DNA from 2 places in the Streptomyces sp. NPDC051064 genome. Region 1 is predicted to be linked to the other one. Evidence: riboswitches for the same ligand, from Rfam matches in the RefSeq annotation. Region 1 holds a riboswitch; the other holds the start of a gene.
The links. Region 1 has a riboswitch for thiamine pyrophosphate ahead of thiO (glycine oxidase ThiO). Riboswitches for the same ligand answer to the same signal wherever they lie in the genome.
Positions count from the first base shown of each region.

Region 2: it holds a riboswitch for thiamine pyrophosphate, as region 1 does, so the genes downstream of both, ACIBCU_RS35980 (thiamine ABC transporter substrate-binding protein) here and thiO (glycine oxidase ThiO) in region 1, are expected to answer to the same signal.

Region 1 covers NZ_JBITFK010000001.1:371,278-376,563, reverse strand. The annotation lists gene ACIBCU_RS01730 (thiazole synthase) at 113-907, opposite strand; gene thiS (sulfur carrier protein ThiS) at 910-1,212, opposite strand; gene thiO (glycine oxidase ThiO) at 1,209-2,423, opposite strand; TPP riboswitch at 2,421-2,533, opposite strand; gene ACIBCU_RS01715 (NAD(P)/FAD-dependent oxidoreductase) at 2,680-3,921, shown strand; gene ACIBCU_RS01710 (Rv2175c family DNA-binding protein) at 3,984-4,349, shown strand; gene thiE (thiamine phosphate synthase) at 4,497-5,147, shown strand; gene metF (methylenetetrahydrofolate reductase [NAD(P)H]) at 5,267-5,286, shown strand, end outside.
Region 2 covers NZ_JBITFK010000014.1:90,973-96,258, forward strand. The annotation lists gene ACIBCU_RS35965 (phosphatidate cytidylyltransferase) at 1-596, shown strand, start outside; gene ACIBCU_RS35970 (DUF6191 domain-containing protein) at 913-1,251, shown strand; gene rlmN (23S rRNA (adenine(2503)-C(2))-methyltransferase RlmN) at 1,492-2,598, shown strand; TPP riboswitch at 2,676-2,792, shown strand; gene ACIBCU_RS35980 (thiamine ABC transporter substrate-binding protein) at 2,866-3,960, shown strand; gene ACIBCU_RS35985 (ABC transporter permease) at 4,005-5,286, shown strand, end outside.

The DNA of each region.
Region 1 (5,286 bases):
CTGCCACGGACACCACGGAGTGGGCCAGGCATCCCGGGGACCGTTCCGGTGCCGAGCCGTGACAGGGGCATGCGCGTGCTGTGACGGGGAGACCCCCGCCGGTGCACGGCCCTCAGAAGGCCGGGCGCTCCGGATCCAGCACCGCGCGGCCCTCCGCCGGCGAGGACGCCTCCGCGAAATGGCGGCGCGGGATGCGTCCCGCCCGGTACGCCAGCCGTCCGCCGTCCACCGCGTGGCGCATCGCCGCCGCCATCAGCTCGGGCTCCTGCGCCCGGGTCACCGCCGAGGCGAGCATCACAGCGGCACAGCCGAGTTCCATCGCCAGCGCCGCGTCCGAGGCCGTCCCGGCGCCGGCGTCCAGGATCACCGGGACCGCGGCCTGCTCGACGATCAGCTGGAAGTTGTGGGGGTTGCGGATGCCGAGCCCGGAACCGATGGGGGAGCCGAGCGGCATGATCGCCGCGCACCCCACGTCCTGGAGCTTGCGGGCCAGAACCGGGTCGTCGTTGGTGTACGGCAGGACCGTGAAGCCGTCGTCGACCAGGATCTCGGCGGCGTCCAGCAGCTCGATCGGGTCGGGCAGGAGGGTCCGCTCGTCGGCCACGACCTCCAGCTTGATCCAGTCGGTGCCCAGCGCCTCCCTGGCCAGCCTGGCGGTCAGCACGGCCTCGCCCGCGGTGAAACAGCCCGCGGTGTTCGGCAGGACCTGGACGGAGAGGCGTTCCAGGACGGAGAGCACCGAGCCCTGCACGGTCGGGTCGAGCCGGCGCATCGCCACGGTGGTCAGCTCGGTGCCCGAAGCGATCAGGGAGCGCTCCAGTACGTCGAGGCTGGGCGCCCCGCCCGTCCCCATGATCAGCCGGGACGAGAACGCGGTGGAACCGAGCGTGAAGAGATCGTCGGACATGGTCAGCCTCCCTGGACCGCGGTGAGGACCTCGACGCGGTCGCCGTCGGCGAGCGTGGTGGCGGACCACTGGCCGCGGGGGACGACGGCCTCGTTCACCGCGGCGGCGACCCCGGAGGGCGCTGTGGTCAGCGCCGCGACCAACGTGTCCAGCGCGGTGCCGGCGGGCACGGTGCGGCCTTCCCCGTTGACGGACACGGAAACGGACTCGGAAACGGACTCGGACACGGGCACGGACTCGGAAGCGGGCACGGAACCGGCCTCGGGCTCGGAACCCGGGACGGCGGCGGGCGCGGGCTGTGTCATACGGGCTGCTCCTGCGGCGCGGGGGCGGTTTCTTCGGGGGAGGAGGCCGGTGAGCTCTCCGGGGAGACGGCGGCGAAGCGGCGCGGCGCGAAGGGGCGGCCCAGCTCGGGCAGCTCGCCGGTGGTCAGCACATGGGCCATCACATCGCCGGTGACAGGGGTCAGCAGCACCCCGTTGCGGTGGTGCCCGGTGGCGAGGTGCAGTCCGGGCAGTGCCGTGGGCCCCAGCAGCGGCGCGTTGTCCGGCGAGGCGGGCCGCAGACCGGCCCGGGTCTCGGTCAGCGGGAGCTCCGTGATGCCGGGCATCAGCTCATGGGCGTCCCGCAGCAGCTCGTACACCCCGCCCGCGGTGACCGTCGTGTCCCAGCCCATCTCCTCCGTGGTCGCGCCGACCACCAGCTCACCGTTGGCACGGGGGACCAGATAGACCTGGCTGCCGCGCACGACCGCCCGCACCGTCCGGCTGAGGAAGGGGGCGTAGGCCGGAGGCACGGTCAGCCGCAGCACCTGGCCCTTGACCGGGCGTACCGGCGGCAGGACCGCCTCGGGAACGCCCTGGAGCCGGCCGCTGAGGCTGCCGCCGGCGAGTACCACCTGGCCGGCCGCGAGCTCGGTGCCGTCCGCCAGGACCGCTCCCGTCGCGCTGCCGCCCGTGACGGAGAGCCGCTGGGCCCAGGCACGGCGGAAGACCACTCCCGCCCGCTCGCACGCGGTGACCAGGGCCGAGGCCAGCCGCCTGGGATCCACCTGGTGGTCGCCGACGACGCGCAGCCCGCCGCGCACGCCGGGGGCGAGCATCGGTTCCAGACGGCGGCACTCGCGGCCGCTCAGCCACTCGGACTCCAGACCGGAACGCTGCTGCAGAGCGTGCAGCTCCCGCAGATGCGCCCGGTCGTCCGAGTCCAGCGCGACGGACAGGGTGCCGCAGGCGCGGAAGCCGGTCTCCTGCCCGCTCGCCTCCTCCAGCTCGGCCACGAACGCCGGATAGCGTGCGGCGGAAGCCACGTTGAGACCGAGCAGCGTCTGCTCGCCGTAGTGGAGTTCGGTGACGGCGGCGAGCATCCCGGCCGCGACCTGGGCGGCGCCGCCGCCCGGCGCGGGATCGGCCAGCGTGGTGCGCAGGCCGTGCTGGGCCGACCGCCAGGCGGTCACCAGCCCGATGATGCCGCCTCCGACGACCAGGACGTCGGAACTGTCTGCGGAGATACGCATGGGCGTCCAGCCCCTCCCTTCGCCGGCATGACCCGGATCAGGTTCGTACGGTCGGAGGCCGGCCAGCCTCCCTCTCAGCCCGGTACGCCCGGACTCCCGCGAGTGCCTTACGGTGGCCAGCCTAGACCCCACCCCTCGCAGCCGGTAAGGGACCGGCACCCGTGGCCCGTTCGGCCGGCGGACCGTCCTCCCGCCGGTCGCCGGCCAGGTCCCACGAGCCCGGCGTGATCCGGACGGGAGGCCCTAGGGTGGACAGGTGAGCGAGCAGACAACACAGGACCCGGCAGCGGGAGAGCGGCCGAGCGGAGTCGTGATCGTGGGCGCCGGCATGGCCGGAGTGCAGACGGCCGTGGCCCTGCGCGAACAGGGCTTCACCGGCCCGGTCACCCTGATCGGGGCCGAACCCCACCAGCCGTACGACAGGCCGCCCCTGTCCAAGGCGGTCCTGCTCGGCAAGGCGGAGGACTCCGCCTTCGACGTCGACTTCGAGGCCCTGGACATCACTCTGCGCCTGGGTCTCGACGTGGCCGGACTGCGTGCCGGGGCGCACGAACTGGACACTCCGGAGGGGCCTGTCGCCTACGACGTCCTGATCCTCGCCACCGGAGCGGAACCCGTCGCACTGCCCGGTTCCGAGGGCGTGCCGGGCGTCCATCTGCTGCGCACCCTCGACGACGCGGCACGGCTGCGGCCCGTCCTGGAGCGGCAGCACGACGTGGTCGTCGTCGGCGCGGGCTGGATCGGCGCCGAGTTCGCCACGGCGGCCCGCGCGGCCGGGTGCGCGGTCACCGTCGTGGAGGCCGCCGGCCGTCCCCTCGCGGGCACGATGCCCGCCGAGGTCGCCGAGCCGATGGCCGCCTGGTACGCCGAGAGCGGAGCCGAACTCCTCACCGGCGCCCGGGTCGCACGCGTCGAACAGGGCGCCGTCCACCTCGCGGACGGCCGGGTGATCCCCGCCGGGGCGGTGGTCGTCGGCATCGGTGCCAGGCCCGCCACCGCGTGGCTCGCGGGCTCGGGCATCGCACTCGGCCCCGACGGCTCGGTCACCGCGGACAGCGCGCTCCGCACGTCGCTGCCCGATGTCTACGCCGTGGGCGACTGCGCCTCCTTCCCGTCCGCCCGCTACGGGGAGCGGCTGCTGGTCCACCACTGGGACAACGCGCTCCAGGGGCCGCGGACGGTCGCCGCCGCCCTCGCGGACGGTGCGGTCAGGACGTACGACCCGGTGCCCTACTTCTGGTCCGAGCAGTTCGGCCGCTTCGTGCAGTACGCCGGCCATCACGCGGGTGCCGACACGCTGCTGTGGCGGGGCGACCCGGGTGACCCGTCCTGGACGGTCTGCTGGCTGCGCCAGGGGGTCCTGGTCGCCGTGCTGGCCGTCAGCAGGCCCCGCGACCTGGCGCAGGGGCGCAAACTCGTCGAGGCGGGGGCGCGGATCGACCCGGAGCGGGCCGCCGACTCCTCCGTCCCGCTGAAATCGACGGTGCTCCAGGGGTAGGCACGGCCTCGTACGCCGGGCCCGGCTACCGACTGTCGGTCCGGGATGGCACGCTTGTCCCTGTGACCGAGATTGACGCAAAGATCGATGCTCTCGTCCCCGCATGGCTCCACCTTCCCGACATCGCGGAAATGCTCGATGTCGAGGTGACGCGCGTACGGCAGCTGGTCAAGGAAGGCCAGCTGATCGCCGTACGACGTGGTGAGAACCGGGCGCTCCAGGTGCCTGCCGCCTTCATCGACGGCAACAAGGTGGTCAAGGGTCTCGCAGGGACCCTGACGCTCCTGAGGGACGACGGCTACAACGACGAAGAGATGCTGGACTGGCTCTTCACCCCCGACCCGACCCTGCCCGGCACGCCCGCGCAGGCCCTGAGCGAGAATCGCGGTACGGAGGTGAAGCGCCGGGCCCAGGCGCTCGCCGTCTGACCGGAGGACCGTGGGCGAGGTGCGGGCCGTGGCACATCACGGCCCGCACTCCGCCGTAACCGGGCCTGCCGGCACGGCGATCCATCGACGTACGGTGAGTTGTCGCCGCCTCAGTGATCCAACGACGTACCGACGGGGGAAATCCTCATGTCCACGCCTCGCGACCAGCTTTCCGGCGCCCGGCTCTATCTGTGCACGGACGCCCGCAAGCGGCAGGGGGACCTCCCCGAGTTCCTCGACGCCGTGCTGGCCGGCGGCGTGGACATCGTGCAGCTGCGGGACAAGGGCATGGAGGCGGCCGAGGAGCTCGAACACCTCGCGGTGTTCGCCGACGCCTGCAAGCGCCACGGAGCGCTCCTCGCGGTGAACGACCGGGCCGATGTCGCCCATGCCATCGGCTCCGACGTGCTGCACCTCGGGCAGGGCGATCTGCCGGTGCCGGCCGCCCGCGCCGTCATCGGCGACGACGTGGTGATCGGCCGCTCCACCCACGCCGAGGCCGAGGTCGACGCCGCTGTCGCCGAGGCCGGCGTCGACTACTTCTGCACGGGCCCCTGCTGGCCCACCCCGACCAAGCCCGGCCGGCACGCCCCGGGCCTCGGCCTGGTGCGCCACGCCGCCTCGCTCGGCACGACGCGGCCGTGGTTCGCCATCGGCGGGATCGACGCCGGCAATCTGGACGAGGTGCTGGACGCCGGCGCCCGTCGCGTCGTCGTCGTGCGGGCGATCACCGAGGCGGCGGACCCGGCCGAGGCGGCAGCATCGCTCGCGCGGCGCATCCGGGCACACGCCATCTGAACCGGACGGCCCCGCACCCCGTCGGAGCGGCTGTCCGAAGGGTGGACAAAACCCACCTCATTCCGGGCAATTCGCTCGCTCTGGTTGGGGTACCGCCAGGCCCTGGTTAACCTCCCAGTATGGCCCTTGGTACACCTTC
Region 2 (5,286 bases), on a different contig from region 1:
CCGGCTATGTGCGGGAGGCGGAGGGCGCCTGGGTCGCGATGGCGCTCACCGCCCTCGCGGTGCTCGTGTGGCGGATGACGGAGCCCCCCGAGGGGTACCTCAAGGACGTCACGGCGGGCGTCTTCGCCGTGTTCTATGTGCCGTTCCTGGCGACGTTCGTCGCGATGATGCTCACCGCGGACGACGGTGCCTGGCGTGTGCTGACCTTCCTCCTGCTGACCGTGGTCAGCGACACCGGCGCGTACGCCGTCGGCTGGCGCTTCGGCACGCACAAGCTGGCACCCCGCATCAGCCCCGGGAAGACCCGTGAGGGCCTGTTCGGCGCGGTCGCCTTCGCGATGGTGGCCGGCGCCCTGTGCATGGAGTTCCTGATCGACGGCGGGAGCTGGTGGCAGGGCCTGCTGATGGGCCTCGCCGTCGCCGCCAGCGCCACGCTGGGGGATCTCGGCGAGTCCATGATCAAGCGGGACCTGGGGATCAAGGACATGGGCACGCTGCTGCCCGGCCACGGCGGCATCATGGACCGGCTCGACTCGCTGCTGCCGAGCGCCCCGGTCGTATGGCTGCTGCTGGTGCTGTTCGTCGGAGCGGGCTGAGGCCCTCGGGTCCGCGCCCCGCTCTCTCGGAGGGCCCGCCGTCCGGCGGGCCCTCCGAGCGTGCTCAACGGCGTCGGGGAAACTTCCAGCCGTTCCTGCGGAGCCGTACGAGGATGTACACCCCGCATAGGGACCACACCCCCAGGAATGCCCATGTGAACCACGGGGGCCCTGCCAGCGCTCGGCGAGTTCGACTGCTGACGGCACATGAGGGTCATGGGCTGCGTGTGCCCGCGCCCCGGGCGGGGACATTCCGCGTGTGTGCCGTGGCTCCGTACCCCTGGTCGCCCGTGGGCGGTCCGCAGATACTGGCAGCATGGAATTCGCCGTATTCATGACCCTCCCCGGGCTGGTCGTCGGCCTGACGCTCCTGGCCTTCGTCGATCAGCTTCTGCTGCGTGCGGGCCGTGCGGGCGTCCTCCCCTGGCGCAACGGCGCCCGCCAGGGGCAGATCTCCGCGACAGGATTCGAGCAACTGCACGCGAGCTTCTCGCCGGGGAAGCAGAACGAGCTCAAGGAACGGCAGTCGGCTCTTCTGATGCGCGACGACGAGGAGGACGGCGCGCCTCCGAACCGGACCACGGTGGACCTGGCGATGGGCACCGCGGTGGTCCGATTGCCGAAGCCGGGCCGCCGGGAGCCCGGTAAGGCCTGACAGCGGGCAGGACGGGCCACCGACTCGGACGCGCATGCGATTTCGGGTGCCCGTGTGCGCCTCCCTCCCGCCGTGCGATCGGTCACGGTTCCCGCAAGCGCGCCGAGCCGTCCCAGGGCCGTCGGGGGCGCCTACGTCGGCTGATGGCGGCCGAGGGTGCCCGAGGCCACCGGCCCCTCACCTCTCCTGAGCCTGCGGAGGTCTCTGGGACCGCGGCGTGTCTGTAACACTGGAGGAACCATGCCTAAGCCCGGAGAACTCACTTTCGTCGCGCCCCGTGGAGCCAAGCGGCCGCCGCGGCACCTCGCCGACCTCACCCCCGACGAGCGCAAGGAAGCAGTCGCCGCGACCGGCGAGAAGCCCTTCCGTGCCAAGCAGCTGTCGCAGCACTACTTCACGCGGTACGCGCACGACCCGGCGGAGTGGACCAACATCCCGGCCGCGTCGCGGGAGAAGCTCGCCGAGGCGATGTTCCCCGACCTGATGTCGGTGATGCGCCACATCAGCTGCGACGACGACACCACCCGCAAGACGCTCTGGAAGCTGCACGACGGCACGCTCGTCGAGTCCGTCCTCATGCGCTACCCGGACCGGGTGACCATGTGCATCTCGTCACAGGCCGGCTGCGGGATGAACTGCCCGTTCTGCGCCACCGGGCAGGCGGGACTCGACCGTAATCTGTCGACCGCCGAGATCGTGCACCAGATCGTGGACGGCATGCGGGCCCTGCGCGACGGGGAGGTCCCGGGCGGGCCTGCGCGGCTGTCCAACATCGTCTTCATGGGCATGGGCGAGCCGCTGGCCAACTACAAGCGCGTGGTCGGGGCGATCCGCCGGCTGACCGACCCGGAGCCGGACGGCCTCGGGCTGTCGCAGCGCGGGATCACCGTGTCCACGGTGGGTCTGGTGCCGGCGATGCTCCGCTTCGCCGACGAGGGCTTCAAGTGCCGCCTCGCGGTCTCGCTGCACGCTCCGGACGACGAACTGCGCGACACCCTCGTCCCCGTGAACACCCGCTGGAAGGTCGGTGAGGTCCTGGACGCCGCGTGGGAGTACGCGGAGAAGTCGGGGCGCCGCATCTCCATCGAGTACGCGCTCATCCGCGACATCAACGACCAGGCCTGGCGGGGCGACCGGCTGGGCCGGCTGCTCAAGGGCAAGCGGGTGCACGTCAACCTCATCCCGCTCAACCCGACGCCGGGGTCCAAGTGGACCGCATCGCGGCCCGAGGACGAGAAGGCCTTCGTCGAAGCGATCGCCGCCCATGGTGTGCCGGTCACCGTCCGGGACACCCGCGGCCAGGAGATCGACGGCGCCTGCGGGCAGCTGGCGGCGTCCGAGCGCTGAGGCGGTCCCGCGTACGGGCTGGATCCGGCCGGTCCGGCGTGATCCGGCCGGTGTAGCCTGGCCGGGAAAGCAACTTCATATTCCGACAGGGGAGCGCCACAGCGCTGAGAGTGCGGCACCGAGGACAGGTCGGCCGCAGACCCTCTGAACCTCGCCCGGGTCATTCCGGGTAGGAAGTTCGGACCTTACTCAAGCTGTTGCGCCCTGCCCGCTCGCCGAGCGGGCAGGGCCGCGTCTCTTCCTGGTCACCTCCAGGAGGACATCACCATGAACACCACGACGAAGTACGCGGCGACCGCGCTCGCCGCCGCGCTCGGAGTCACCGCGCTCGCGGGCTGCGGGGGCTCCGACGACAAGTCTTCCGGTGACACGGGAACCGGTTCGAAGACCGTCACCCTCGTCAGCCACGACTCGTTCAACGCCTCGGACGCCGTCCTGAAGGCGTTCACCAAGGAGACCGGCTACAAGGTCAAGGTGCTGAAGAGCGGTGACGCCGGGGCAGCGCTCAACCAGGAGATCCTGACCAAGGGCTCCCCGCGTGGCGACGTGTTCTTCGGCGCCGACAACACCCTGCTCTCCCGTGCCCTGGACAACGGCCTGTTCACGCCGTACGAGGCGAAGGGCCTGGACCGCGTCGCGGCCGACACCCAGCTCGACGCCGACAAGCACCGGGTCACACCCATCGACACCGGCGACATCTGCGTCAACTACGACAAGCAGTACTTCGCCGACAAGAAGCTCGCCCCGCCGAACTCCTTCGACGACCTCCTGAAGCCCGCGTACAAGAACCTCCTCGTCACCGAGAACGCCGCGACCTCGTCACCCGGCCTCGGCTTCCTCCTCGGCACCGTCGCCAGTCAGGGCGAGAGCGGCTACCAGGACTACTGGAAGAAGCTGAAGAGCAACGGCGTCAAGGTCGTCGACGGCTGGGAGCAGGCCTACAACGAGGAGTTCTCCGGCTCCGCGGGCGGTAAGAAGGCCAAGGCCGACCGGCCGCTCGTCGTCTCGTACGCCTCCAGCCCGCCCGTCGAGGTGCTGTACGCCGATCCGCAGCCCAGCGAGGCCCCGACCGGTGTCGCCACCGGCACCTGCTTCCGCCAGATCGAGTTCGCCGGACTGCTGGACGGTGCGAAGAACGAGGCAGGCGGCAAGGCGCTCCTGGACTTCCTGATCAGCAAGCGGTTCCAGGAGGACATGCCGCTGAACATGTTCGTGAACCCGGTGGTGAAGGACGCGAAGCTGCCGGAGCTCTTCACGAAGTTCGGGGCCACCGTCGACAAGCCGGAGACCGTCGCACCGGAGAAGATCGCCAAGAACCGTGAGCAGTGGGTCCAGTCGTGGTCCTCGCTCGTCGTGAAGTAGTCGCGCGGCCCCCGTGGAGGGGGAACGCGGTGCGGCTCGGTCTCATGGCCGTGCCTGTCGCGTTCTTCGCGCTGTTCTTCGCCTATCCGGTCGTCGCCATCGTCGGCCGGGGCCTGAAGACGGACGGAGACTGGCAGTTCGGCCGGATCGGCACGGTGCTGAGCCGGCCGGACATCCTCGACGTCCTCTGGTTCACCACCTGGCAGGCCCTCGCCTCGACCGTGCTCACCCTGCTGATCGCACTGCCCGGCGCCTATGTCTTCGCCCGTTTCGACTTCCCCGGCAAGCAGCTGCTGCGTGCCGTCGTGACCGTGCCGTTCGTCCTGCCCACCGTCGTCGTGGGCACGGCGTTCCTGGCGCTGCTGGGGCGCGGCGGGTTCCTCGACGAACTCTGGGGGATCCGCCTCGACACGACCGTGTGGGCGATCCTGCTCGCCCATGTGTTCTTCAACTACGCGGTGGTCGTACGGACCGTCGGCGGCCTGTGGTCCCAGCTCGACCCCCGGCAGGAGGAGGCCGCCCGGGTGCTCGGGGCCGGCCGCCTCGCCGCCTGGCGGCGTGTCACCCTGCCCGCGCTCGCCCCGGCCGTGGCCGCGGCGGCTCTGATGGTCTTCCTCTTCACCTTCACCTCCTTCGGGGTCGTCCAGATCCTCGGCGGTCCGGCCTACTCCACGCTGGAGGTGGAGATCTACCGGCAGACCGCTCAGCTGCTCGACCTGCCGACGGCCGCCGTGCTGACCCTGATTCAGTTCGCCGCTGTCGGAGGGATCCTCGCCGTCCACGCCTGGACCGTACGGCGCCGGGAGACCGCGCTGAAGCTCGTCGACGCGGCCCAGACCTCCCGCCGCCCGCACGGAGCAGGGCAGTGGGCGCTGCTCGGCGGGGTACTGCTGACCGTCCTGCTGCTGATCGTGGTGCCGCTCGGTGTACTGGTGGAACGCTCCCTGGACACCTCGGGCGGCTACGGCTTCGGCTTCTACCGCGCGCTGCAGTCGGCCGACGCCGGCGGCTCCACCTTCCTGGTCCCGCCGCTCGACGCCATCGGGAACTCCCTGCGTTACGCACTGGTCGCGACCCTGATCGCCCTCGTGATCGGGGGTCTCGCCGCGGCGGCCCTGACCCTCCCCCACTCTCGGCTTCGCTCGAGCGGGCGGTACCCCCACGCCGGACCGCTGGTGCGTGGCTTCGACGCCCTGCTGATGCTGCCGCTCGGAGTGTCCGCCGTCACCGTCGGCTTCGGCTTCCTGATCACGCTCGACAAGCCGCCGCTGGATCTGCGTACGTCCTGGATCCTCGTGCCGCTCGCCCAGGCGCTGGTGGGCGTCC